DNA from 2 places in the Roseateles cavernae genome. Region 2 is predicted to be linked to the other one. Evidence: riboswitches for the same ligand, from Rfam matches in the RefSeq annotation. Region 2 holds a riboswitch; the other holds the start of a gene.
What was found. A riboswitch is a leader RNA that binds a small molecule or an ion and turns the genes downstream of it on or off. The one in region 2 is predicted to bind thiamine pyrophosphate.
Positions count from the first base shown of each region.

Region 1: another riboswitch for thiamine pyrophosphate. It lies ahead of ABGI63_RS09955 (TonB-dependent siderophore receptor); the one in region 2 lies ahead of thiC (phosphomethylpyrimidine synthase ThiC).

Region 1 is NZ_JBDPLH010000002.1:657,528-663,477, reverse strand. Features, by position in the region: gene ABGI63_RS09975 (sulfate adenylyltransferase subunit 1) at 1-711, shown strand, start outside; gene cobA (uroporphyrinogen-III C-methyltransferase) at 714-1,478, shown strand; gene fdxA (ferredoxin FdxA) at 1,551-1,874, shown strand; gene ABGI63_RS09960 (NAD(P)/FAD-dependent oxidoreductase) at 1,901-2,974, shown strand; TPP riboswitch at 3,024-3,125, shown strand; gene ABGI63_RS09955 (TonB-dependent siderophore receptor) at 3,199-5,337, shown strand; tRNA gene ABGI63_RS09950 (tRNA-Asn) at 5,374-5,449, shown strand; tRNA gene ABGI63_RS09945 (tRNA-Asn) at 5,510-5,585, shown strand; tRNA gene ABGI63_RS09940 (tRNA-Asn) at 5,646-5,721, shown strand; tRNA gene ABGI63_RS09935 (tRNA-Asn) at 5,782-5,857, shown strand; gene ABGI63_RS09930 (glutaredoxin family protein) at 5,920-5,950, shown strand, end outside.
Region 2 is NZ_JBDPLH010000003.1:45,903-51,852, reverse strand. Features, by position in the region: gene ABGI63_RS10865 (FMN-dependent NADH-azoreductase) at 12-635, opposite strand; gene ABGI63_RS10860 (LysR family transcriptional regulator) at 761-1,672, shown strand; gene ABGI63_RS10855 (TonB family protein) at 1,680-2,405, opposite strand; TPP riboswitch at 2,560-2,695, shown strand; gene thiC (phosphomethylpyrimidine synthase ThiC) at 2,783-4,651, shown strand; gene ABGI63_RS10845 (FAD-dependent oxidoreductase) at 4,734-5,771, shown strand; gene thiS (sulfur carrier protein ThiS) at 5,768-5,950, shown strand, end outside.

The sequences.
Region 1 (5,950 bases), on a different contig from region 2:
ATCGTGCCGGTCTCGGCGCTGCGCGGCGACAACGTGACCCAGCCGCTGGACGCCGCCTGGTATGACGGCCCCTCGCTGCTGCAGGTGCTCGAAGGCCTGCCGGCCGCGCAGGAGAAGGTCGAGGGTCAGCTCTTGATCCCGGTGCAATACGTCGCCCGCGAGGGTGAAGGCACCGGCAACCAGCCGCGCACGCTGTGGGGCCGCATCGCTCACGGCCAGGTCCAGGCCGGCGACACGGTGCAGATCCTGCCCAGCGGCGAGACGGCGGTCGTCGCCGAGGTGCGCCGCGCCGGCGAGACCGTCGCCCACAGCGTGGCCGGCGAGTCGGCCGGCGTCGTGCTGGACCGCCAGCTGGACGTCAGCCGCGGCGACTGGATCGTCACGCCGGGTTCGGCCAAACCCGTGCAGAGCTTCGCAGCGACCTTGGCCTGGCTGGACACCGAGCCCGCGCAGATCGGCCGCAAGTACTGGGTGCGCCACGGCAATCGCTGGGTCCAGGCCCGCATCAGCGTGATCGAGCACAAGCTCGACGTCAACAGCCTGGCCGAGACCGAGGCTCATGAGCTGGCGGTCAACGAGATCGGCCATGTGCGCATCGAGGTGCAGCAGGCCCTGCCGGTCGAGCCCTATGCCAGCAACCGCGTCGGCGGTGCGCTGATCGTCGTCGACCCGACGAGCAACCGCACCAGCGGCGCGCTCTTGGTACGCTGATCATGGCTGCCGGCAAGGTCATCTTCGTCAGCGCCGGCCCGGGCGCGGCCGATCTGATCACGCTGCGCGGCGCACGGGCGCTGGCGACCGCCGATGTCGTGCTGTTCGACGCCCTGACCGACCCGGCGCTGCGCGAACTGGCACCGCAGGCGCGCTGGCTGGACGTGGGCAAGCGCGGCTTCACCAACAGCACCGCGCAGACGGCCATCAACGCCCTGCTGGTCAGGCAGGCGCTCAGCCATGCCGTGGTCGTGCGGCTCAAGGGCGGCGATGCCAGCATCTTCGGCCGGCTCGAAGAGGAGCTGCTGGCGCTTGACCAGGCCGGCATCGCCTGCGAGGTCGTGCCGGGCGTCACCGCCGCGCTGGCCGCCGCCGCCCACACCCGGCGCCCGCTGACCCGGCGCGGCCAGGGCCGCAGCGTCAGCCTGACGACCGCGATGACGCAGGAGGGCGATCTGCGCGCGCTCCGCTCGGCCGACACCGAGGTCTTCTATATGGCCGGGCGCCAGCTCGCCGCGCTGTCGCGCAAGCTGGTCGAGGCCGGCTGGCCGGCCGACACGCTGTGCAGCGTGGTCTCGCGCGCCGGCTGCGTCGACGCGCTGGCCAGCGAGCACCCGGTGTCAGGTCTTGCGGCCGCCGCCTTGCTGCACAAGGGCCGGCCGACCGTCGTCACTGTGGGCGCCGGCGCCCGGGTGGTGGTGAAAACCGTGCCCAAAGCCCCTGAGCTTGAGCGGCCACAAAGCCGGGCCAAGACCCTCAGTGATTAAAATCTGCCTCTTGCCACCGCCGGGCCGTCCAGGCCCGACCGGCACCTGGCCCTCAAAAACCCGAGTTTTCCCATGACACACGTCGTTACCGAAGCCTGCATCCGCTGCAAATACACCGATTGCGTGGATGTCTGCCCCGTCGATTGCTTCCGCGAAGGCCCGAACTTCCTGACCATCGACCCCGATGAGTGCATCGACTGCGCCGTGTGCATCCCGGAGTGCCCGGTCAATGCCATCCTGCCGGAGGAGGATGTGCCGGGCAATCAGCAGCACATGATCAAGATCAACGCCGATCTGGCCAAGAACTGGCCCAGCATCACCAAGCGCAAGCCGGCCCTGCCCGATGCGGATGACTGGAAAGATCGCACGGACAAGCTGTCCGAGCTGATCCGCTGAGCCCGTTGAGCCCGCACGCCGCCGTGATGACAGCGCTGCCCGTGATCGAGACCGATGCCGTCATCGTCGGTGCCGGCCCGGTAGGCCTGTTCCAGGTCTTTGAGCTGGGCTTGCTGGAGATCAAGGCCCACATCATCGACTCGCTGGCCTATCCCGGCGGGCAATGCATCGAGCTCTATCCCGACAAGCCGATCTATGACATCCCGGCCGTGCCCGTGTGCACCGGCAAGGAGCTGACCGACAGCCTGCTCAAGCAGATCGAACCCTTCGGCGCGAGCTTCCATCTGGGCCAGGAGGTCACGGTGGTGCAGAAGCAGGAGGACGGTCGCTTCTTCGTCGCGACCGCCAAGGGCACGCAGTTCCTGAGCAAGACCCTCTTCATCGCCGGCGGCGTTGGCAGTTTCCAGCCGCGCAGCCTGAAGGTCGAGGGCGCCGAGGCCTTCGAGGGCTCGCAGCTGCATTACCGCGTGCGCGGCCCGGAGCAGTTTGCCGGCAAGCACCTGCTGGTGGTCGGCGGCGGTGATTCGGCGCTGGACTGGGCGCTGAACTTCTGCGCCGGCAATGCCGACGGCAACCCGCACAAGGCGGAGAGCGTGATCCTCTTGCACCGGCGCGACGGCTTCAAGGCCGCGCCGGCCAGCGTGGCCAAGATGCGCGCGCTGTGCGAGGCGCAGGAGATGCAGTTCCTGGTCGGCCAGGTCAGCGGCCTGGTCGAGGAAGGCGGCGCGCTGACCGGCGCCCGGGTCACCGGCGCCGACGGCGTCACCCGCATCGTGCCCTGCGACCAGGTGCTGGCCTTCTTCGGCCTGAGCCCGAAGCTGGGCCCGATCGCCGAATGGGGCCTGGCGCTGGAGCGCAAGCAGATCGTCGTCGACACCGAGAAGTTCGAGACCAGCGTGCCGGGCATCTTCGCGGTGGGCGACGTCAACACCTATCCGGGCAAGAAGAAGCTGATCCTGTCCGGCTTCCACGAGGCCGCGCTGGCCGCCTTCGGAGCCGCGCCCTATGTCTTCCCCGACAAGCGCATCCATCTGCAGTACACGACCACCAGCCCGAAGCTGCACAAAGTGCTGGGGGTCGAATCCCCCGTGTTCGACTGAGAACGCGGCGCCGCTACAATCCGGCCACGCTCCACGGCTTTGCTGTGGAGCTCTTCGCTAGGGGTGTTGGCTCACCAGATGAGCCGACTGAGAAAGTCCCTTTGAACCTGATTGAGGTAATCCTCGCGCAGGGAAGCAAGCAAGAGCCGCCGTCGACCACCATTCCTTTCTCCTGCCGACGTGTGCGTTCCTGTGACGCCGACCTGCCATCGCTTGCAGTCCCGATGGCACATCAACACCTGACCCTCCTGGCCACCGCGCTGCTGTGCAGCACGCTGGCCCATGCCCAACAAGCGTCCGAGGCCCTGCCCGCCGTCTCGGTCAGCGGCCGCTCGGCCGACACACCCGTCAGCATCGGCGGCTTTGGCGACACACCCATCGCCAAGCTGCCGATCCAGGCCACCTTGCTGGGCAGCGAGCGCCTGCTGGACCTGGGCCTGAGCTCGCTGGCCGGCATCACCGCACTCGATGCCAGCATCGGCGACGCCTACAACTCGCAGGGCTATGTCTCTTATCTGAAGATCCGCGGCTTCGACCTCGACAACCGCTTCAACTACCGCCGCGACGGCCTGCCCATCAATGCCGAAACCGCGCTCAGCCTGGCCAATAAAAGCAGCATCGAGGTGCTCAAGGGCAGCTCGGGCATCCAGGCCGGCACCAGTGCGCCGGGCGGGCTGGTGAACCTGGTCGTCAAGCGGCCCACCGCCGCGCCGCTGAGCAGCCTGCTGCTGAGCGTCAGCGAGCGCGGCACGGTCGAGGCCGGTGTCGACCTGAGCCGCCGCTTCGGCGAGGCTCAGGTCTTCGGCCTGCGCCTCAATGCCAGCGCCGCCGAACTGCGTCCGCAATTGCGCGACGCCAAGGGCGAGCGCCGGGCTGTTGCGCTGGCCGGCGACTGGCGTCTGGCACCCGACACGCTGCTGGAGGCCGAGTTCGAATGGAACCGGCAGAGCCAGCCCAGCCAGGCGGGCTTCAGCCTGCTCGGCGAGCGCCTGCCCGATGCGAAATCGATAGACCCGCGCATCAATCTGAACAACCAGGCCTGGAGCCAGCCGGTGGTGTTCGACAACCACCATGCGTCGCTGCGCCTGCAGCAGCGCCTGAACGCGGACTGGAAGGCGCAAGCCCATCTGGGGCTGCAGCGGCTGAAGACCGATGACCGGCTGGCCTATGCCTCGGGCAAATACGACCCGCTGACTTACGCCTGCGCACCCTGCGACCGCTATGCCGAGGACGGCAGCTTCTCGGTATGGGATTTCCGCAGCGAGAACGAGCGCCGCGACAGCGATGCGCTGGATTTGTCGCTGGCAGGCCGCTTCATCGCCGCCGGCCTGCGCCATGAGCTGAGCACCGGGCTGTTGTTGAGCCGCTTCGAGAGCCGCTTCCAACGTCAGGCCTACAACCTCGTCGGCGTCGGCACGATAGACGGCAAGACCCAGGTCGGCGCCGACCCCAGCCTGACCGACGAGAACACCGGGCGCGACGAGCGCAGCCGCGAGTTCTATCTGCGCGACACGATACAGCTCGGCGCCCAGTGGCAGGCCTGGCTGGGTCTGCGCCACACCCGGTTGACGCGCGACAGCGTGCGCACCGATGGCTCGCGCCCCACCCACTACAGCCAGAGCTTCACCACGCCCTGGCTGGGCCTGAGCTATGCGCTTTCCAGCCAGCACATGGTCTATGCCAGCTGGGGTGAAGGCGTCGAGTCCGAGGTCACGCCCAACCGCAGCCGCTACACCAATGCCGGCCAGGCCCTGCCGGCGCTGAAGAGCGAGCAGTTCGAGATCGGTTTCAAGGCTGGCAGCAACACGGTGGATTGGGGCATCAATGTCTTCGACACCCAGCGCCCGGCCTGGCGCGATGTCGGCGCCTGCGACGACGACAACAGCTGCACGCGCGTCGCCGATGGAGAAGCCCGCCATCGCGGCGTCGAGGCGCAAGCCGACTTGAAATGGCGCGGCGGCGGCCTGCTGGCCAGCGCGATGAAGCTGCGCGCGCGCCGCCAGGGCAGCGCCGACCCCAGTCTCAACGGCCTGAAGCCCGCCAATGTGGCCGAGCGCTCGCTGAAGCTGCAAGCGCGGCAGAGCCTCGGCCTGCCCGGCCTGCAGCTGCAAGCCGGCCTGGTGTATGAAGGCGCACGCGCCGTGCTGCCCGACAACAGCCTCAGCATCCCGAGCTGGACCCGTCTGGATCTGGGGGCGCGCTACGAGCACAGCCTGGGCAATCAGCTGCTGATCTGGCGAGTCGGCGTCGACAACGCCAGCAATCGCCGGGCCTGGAAGGAGTCCCCCTTCCAATACGGCCATGTGTACTTGTACCCACTCGCGCCCCGCACCTGGCGCGCAAGTTTGGAACTCAGCTTGTAAAGCCTAAAAAATCCGGTCTATAATGCAAGGCTCTGTTCCTCGATAGCTCAGTCGGTAGAGCGCCGGACTGTTACTCCGTAGGTCCCTGGTTCGAGTCCAGGTCGAGGAGCCAGAATTTCAGCCGCCGTGGTACTGATCCACCGCGACAAACAAGAAGAACCTACCGAACAATTCCTCGATAGCTCCGTCGGTAGAGCGCCGGACTGTTAATCCGTAGGTCCCTGGTTCGAGCCCAGGTCGAGGAGCCAGAATTTCAGCCGCCGTGGTACGGATCCACGGCGACAAACAAGAAGAACATACCGAACAATTCCTCGATAGCTCAGTCGGTAGAGCGCCGGACTGTTAATCCGTAGGTCCCTGGTTCGAGCCCAGGTCGAGGAGCCAGAATTTCAGCCGCCGTGGTACTGATCCACCGCGACAAACAAGAAGAACATACCGAACAAGTCCTCGATAGCTCAGTCGGTAGAGCGCCGGACTGTTAATCCGTAGGTCCCTGGTTCGAGCCCAGGTCGAGGAGCCAAATATTGAAGCCCTGCATGTGAAAGCGTGTGGGGCTTTTTTCTTGCCCAGTCACACTCCGCCATGAAGCCCCTCATCCGACTCTTCTTCAGAA
Region 2 (5,950 bases):
ATTGAAATGAATTAGACCGTAGCCGGGCTGAACAGCTCGGCGATCTGCGCACGGGCGCCGGCCACCGCGGCGGCTTCGGCATCCGGGCCCATCGCCAGGCCTTCGGCATAGATGAAGCTGACATCGCTCATGCCCAGGAAGCCCAGCACGGTCTTCAGATAGGGCACCATGGTGTCGCTGGGCTGGTCGCGGTAGACGCCGCCGCGGGCCAGCACCACATAGACCTTCTTGCCCTTGACCAGGCCTTCGGGGCCGTTGGCCGTGTAGCGGAAGGTGGTGCCGGCGCGGGCCACCGCGTCGATCCAGTTCTTCAGCTGGGTCGGGATGCCGAAGTTGATCATCGGCGCGCCGATCACGATCACGTCCTGGGCTTGCAGCTCATTGATCAGCGCATCGTTCTCGGCCACGCGGGCATTCTGCTCGGCGCTGCGCGCATCGGCCGGGGTGAACAGGGCGCCCAGTGCCGCCTCGTCCATCACCGGGGTCGGGTTCAGGCCCAGGTCGCGCACGGTGACACTGGCGCCGGGATGCTGGGCCTTCAGCGCCTCGACCAGTTCGCTGGCCAGACGGGTGGAGAAAGAGCCTTGGCCGTCCTGGACACGACGGGCGCTGGAGTTGATTTGCAGAACGTTCATGGTGGTGCTCCGGTAGTGGGTTGGGTCGTCGTCTTGACGATGACTCCAATGTATTGGGCAGACTCGCGAGACAGAAGACGGTAGTCTGGATAAGATCGTTCCACCAACGAGACAATCACGCCGATATGAGCCTGGACGCCGACGATCTACTGCTGTTTGCCCGCGTGGCCGAGGCCGGCTCCTTCAGCCGCGCCGCCGAGCGGGTCAAGCTGCCCAAATCCACCGTCTCGCGCCGCCTGGCGGCACTCGAAGAACGGCTGGGCGAGAAGCTATTGCAGCGCAGCACACGCCGCCTGACCCTGACCGAGTTCGGCCAGGGCGTGCTGGAACATGCGCGGGCGGTGGCCGCCGAGGTGGACGGCGCGCTGTCGCTGGCCCTGCACCGCCAGCAGCGCCCGACCGGACGGCTGCGGGTCTCGATGCCGGCCGACTTCGCCCACCAGGCACTGGCGACTATGCTGTGCACCTTTGCCCTGGAGTATCCGGAGGTGTCGCTGGAGCTGGACCTGTCGCCGCGCCGGGTCGATCTGATCGCCGAGGGCTTCGATCTGGCGGTGCGCATGGGCGATCTGCCCGAGGACAGCCAGCTCGCCGCGCGCCGTCTGGCCCTGTTCACGAACAGCCTGTATGCCGCCCCCAGCTATCTGCGCCTGCATGGAGAACCGCAGCTGCCCGAGGCCCTGGGCAGCATGCATGGGCTGATGATTCTGTCGCGCTCCGGCGAGCCCATGCCCTGGAGCCTGCGGCGCGGCAGCGAGGGCCTGGCGTGGCAAGGCGTGCCCGACAAGCGCAGCCTGGTCAACGCGCCCGATATGCTGCTGCGCCTGGCCTGCGCCGGCGTCGGCATCACGGCCGTGGGCGACCACTTCGCCCAGCCCTATGTCAGCCGCGGCGAACTGGTGCGCGTGCTGCCCGACTGGGAGCTGGAGCCGGCCGCCTGCTGGGCGGTCTTCCCCGGACGTCGGCTGATGCCGCTGCGCACCCGGGTCTTTATCGAAGCGATGGCCACGGCGCTGTCGGCCTGCCCGGGCCAGTGATGCTGCCTCACTCCGGAGGCCGGAAGCCGACCTCCACCGTGGCCACCCGGGTCTTGCTGATCGGCGCGAAACGCCAGCGCGCCACCGCCGCCAGCACGCTGGCGACCAGGCGCTGATTGCTGGACTTCAGCGCCTCGGGCGCCTGCACCGAGCCATCGGGCTTGACCTCGAACTGCACCAGCACCGAGCCGCTGCCGCGGCCACGCAGCAGCACCGCCGGGTACTCGGGCTCGACCCGCTCGATCAGCCGCAGCGGCTCTTCCGGTGGCTCGGGGGCAGGCGGCGCTGCCGCCAGCGCGGCGACGGCCGGGCTGGGCATGGCCGGGCTGGCAGCCTGCGCAGCGAGTGCCACCGCCTGGGTGGCAGGCTCGGGCGGGGCCGCGGTGGCCACGAGCGGCTGCTCGGGCCCGGGCATGGGCTCTGCTTGAGACTGCTGCGCCAGCGCCGGCCGCTCCGGCGGCGCTGACCTGACGGCGACGGGGGCCGTGGCCGGCCTTGCCGGCGCCTCGGCCGCCGGCGCCACTCTGGGCTTGGCCGGTGCCTTGTCGGCATGGAAGCGTATCCACTGGTAGACCTTGTCGGCATCGCGCTTGGCCCGCTCGGCCGCACTGAGTTTGGCCTTGGCCTCGAGATCGCCGAGATCCTGCGCCAGGCCGGGGCCGCCGCTCAGTGTCAATGCCATGGCGAGCCCGGCGAACACGCCGGCCCTGTGATGCCGCAAGCTGATCTTCATCCATCCCTCCCTGGTCTGGTGTGGACACTGCGGCAGGTCTTCTGGATCGCCGCCTGTGCGTCAAGCGCCCGAAGTGTAGGCAGCAAGCCCCCCCGAACAGGCTCCGGGTTTGCACCGACTCTTGCCAAACTGTTCACACCTGACCCTATACTGCGCGCCTGCTCCGGGGTGCCCTGCTGCGCTTGATTAAGAAGTCTTAATGAAGCGTCGGGCTGAGATGTGGTGGAAGCCATGGTCCCGCTGAACTTGATCCGGTTTGTACCGGCGTAAGAAGAGCCTGCTCGCCTCCCCATGCCCCGGGTGCGAGCCCTGCCCGCTTCGCGCGCCCGTCCCCAGCCGTTCCAAGACCAGTCTCCGGGGTTCACCTGGAGACCGTCATGAACAGCATCACCGAACCGACTGCGCTGGATCAGAGCATCGCGCTGAGCCGCGAACCCCTGCCCGCGTCGACCAAGATCTATCTGGCCGGCGAGCGCCATCCCGAGCTGCGCGTGCCGATGCGTGCGATCGCGCTGACGAACGGCGAGACCGTCACCGTCTACGACCCCTCCGGCCCCTACACCGACCCGGCCGCCGCCATCGACGTGCGGCGCGGCCTGCCCACGCCACGCGCCGCCTGGGTCGAGGCTAGACAGGACACCGAGGCCTACGAGGGCCGCCGCATCCAGCTGATCGACGACGGCCTGCGCGACCAGGCCCAGCAGCTCAAGCTGCACGAGATCAGCGCCGGCCTGCAGCGCACGCCGCGCCGCGCCAAAGGCGGCATCGGTGCGGGCACAAATGTCACGCAGCTGCACTACGCGCGCCGCGGCATCGTCACGCCGGAGATGGAGTTCGTCGCGATCCGCGAGAACCAGCGCCATGAATGGATGCGCGAGTACGAGGCCGACGCCGAGCGCGAGGCCCGGCTGAAGGGCCAGTCCTTCGGTGCCAGCATTCCCGAGCTGATCACGCCCGAGTTCGTGCGCGACGAGATCGCCCGTGGCCGCGCCATCATCCCGGCCAATATCAACCACACCGAGCTGGAGCCGATGGCGATCGGCCGCAACTTCCTGGTCAAGGTCAACGCCAATATCGGCAACTCGGCGGTCACCTCATCCATCGAGGAAGAGGTCGAGAAGATGGTCTGGGCCACGCGCTGGGGCGCCGACACGGTGATGGACCTCTCGACCGGCCGCAACATCCACACGACGCGCGACTGGATCGTGCGCAACAGCGCCGTGCCCATCGGCACCGTGCCCATCTACCAGGCGCTGGAGAAGGTCGGCGGCGTGGCCGACGACCTGACCTGGGCGCTGTTCCGCGACACCTTGATCGAGCAGGCCGAGCAGGGCGTCGACTACTTCACCATCCATGCCGGCGTGCGCCTGCCCTTCATCCCGATGACGGTCAAGCGCCGCACCGGCATCGTCTCGCGCGGCGGCTCCATCCTGGCCAAGTGGTGCATCGCCCACCATCAGGAGAATTTCCTCTACACGCATTTCGAGGAGATCTGCGAGATCATGAAGGCCTACGACGTCAGCTTCTCGCTGGGCGACGGCCTGCGGCCCGGCTCGCTGTCGGACGCCAACGACGAGGCCCAGTTCGCCGAACTGCGCACCCTGGGCGAGCTCACGAAGATCGCCTGGAAGCACGATGTGCAGACCATGATCGAGGGCCCGGGCCATGTGCCTATGCACCTGATCCAGGCGAACATGACCGAGCAGCTGAAGCACTGCGACGAGGCGCCGTTCTACACGCTGGGGCCGCTGACCACCGACATCGCGCCCGGCTACGACCACATCACCAGCGGCATCGGCGCCGCGATGATCGGCTGGTTCGGCTGCGCGATGCTCTGCTACGTCACGCCCAAGGAGCATCTGGGCCTGCCCGACCGCGACGATGTGAAGGCCGGCCTGATGGCCTACAAGATCGCGGCGCACGCGGCCGATATCGCCAAGGGCCACCCGGGCGCGCGCGCGCGCGACGACGCGCTGTCCAAGGCCCGTTTCGAGTTCCGCTGGACCGACCAGTTCAACCTCGGCCTGGACCCCGACACCGCGCGCGAGTTCCATGACGAGACCCTGCCCAAGGACAGTGCCAAGGTCGCGCACTTCTGCTCGATGTGCGGCCCGAAGTTCTGCTCGATGAAGATCACGCAGGAGGTTCGCGATTACGCCGCCGCCCAGCAGGGCATGGCCGACAAGAGCGCCGAGTTCAAGGCCCAGGGCAGCGAGCTCTACATCCCCATCAAGACCGTGCTCTGAAAATGAGGCCCCCACGCTCGCTTTGCTCGCTGCTCCCCGAGGGGGCGCAGGCCTCCCTTGGGGTGGCCCGGCGGGAGCCCTGATGGCACGCATCGCCATCGCCGGCGCCGGCCTGGCCGGCCGCCTGTTCGCCTGGGCGCTGGCGCGGGCGGGGCACAGCGTCGAGGTCTTCGACCCCGCGCTCGGCCCCGGACCCAGCTTCGACGGCCAGGGCGCGGCCGCCTTCACCGCCGCCGGCATGTTGAGCCCGCTGGCCGAGCAGGAGTGCGGCGGGGAGGCGATCGCCGCCCTCGGCTGGCAAAGCCTCGCTCTGTGGCCCGGCATCGTGGGCCGGCTCAAAGCACCGGTACGCCTCAGGGTGCAAGGCAGCCTGCTGCTGGCCCATCGCAGCGACCGGGGCACGGCGGCGCGGGCGCTGGCCCGCATGCCCGGTGCGCAGGACCTGAGCCCGGATCAGCAGCGCGCGCTGGAGCCGGCGCTCGCGCCGGGGCTGTGCGCCTGGCTGCTGCCCGGCGAGGGCCTGATCCACCCGGTCGAGGCAATGGCGGCCCTGCATGCCGAGGCGGCCGGCGTGGCCTGGCATTGGCAGCAGGCCGTGAGCGCGGTCGAACCTGGCCGCCTGCAACTGACCGGCGGCCGATATGTCCACGCCGACTGGGCCATAGACACGCGCGGCCTGGGCGGCCGGCCCGAGCTGCCGAGCCTGCGCGGCGTGCGCGGCGAGGTGGTGGCGCTGGCGCTGCCGGGCCACGGCTTGCAGCGCCCGCTACGTCTGCTGCACCCGCGCCACCGCGTCTATCTGGTGCCACGCAGCGAGCACGAGCTGATCGTCGGCGCCAGCGAGATCGAGAGCGAGGACCGCAGCCCGGTCAGCCTGCGCAGCGCGGTGGAGCTGATGGCGGCGGCCCACAGCGTGCTGCCGGCGCTGGCCGAGGCCCGCATCAGCCGGCTGGACCGCCACCTGCGCCCCGCCCTGCCCGACAACCTGCCGCACAGCCATCATGAGCCCGGCCTGCTGCGGCTGAACGGCCTGTACCGCCACGGTTGGCTGCTGGCCCCGGCGCTGGTGCAGCGCCTGCTGGGCGAAAGCGCTCTCGCTTCCCTGGAAACCACCCCATGATCACCATCCATCTGGACGAACAAGCGCTGCAGCTGCCGCCCGGCAGCACGCTGGCCGAGCTGCTGGTCCGACAGCAGCGCGCACCCGAGAGCGTGGCCACCGCCCGCAATGGCGAGTTTGTCGCCCGCGAGGCAAGACCTGGCACCGTGCTGAGCCACGGCGACCGTATCCTGCTCTTC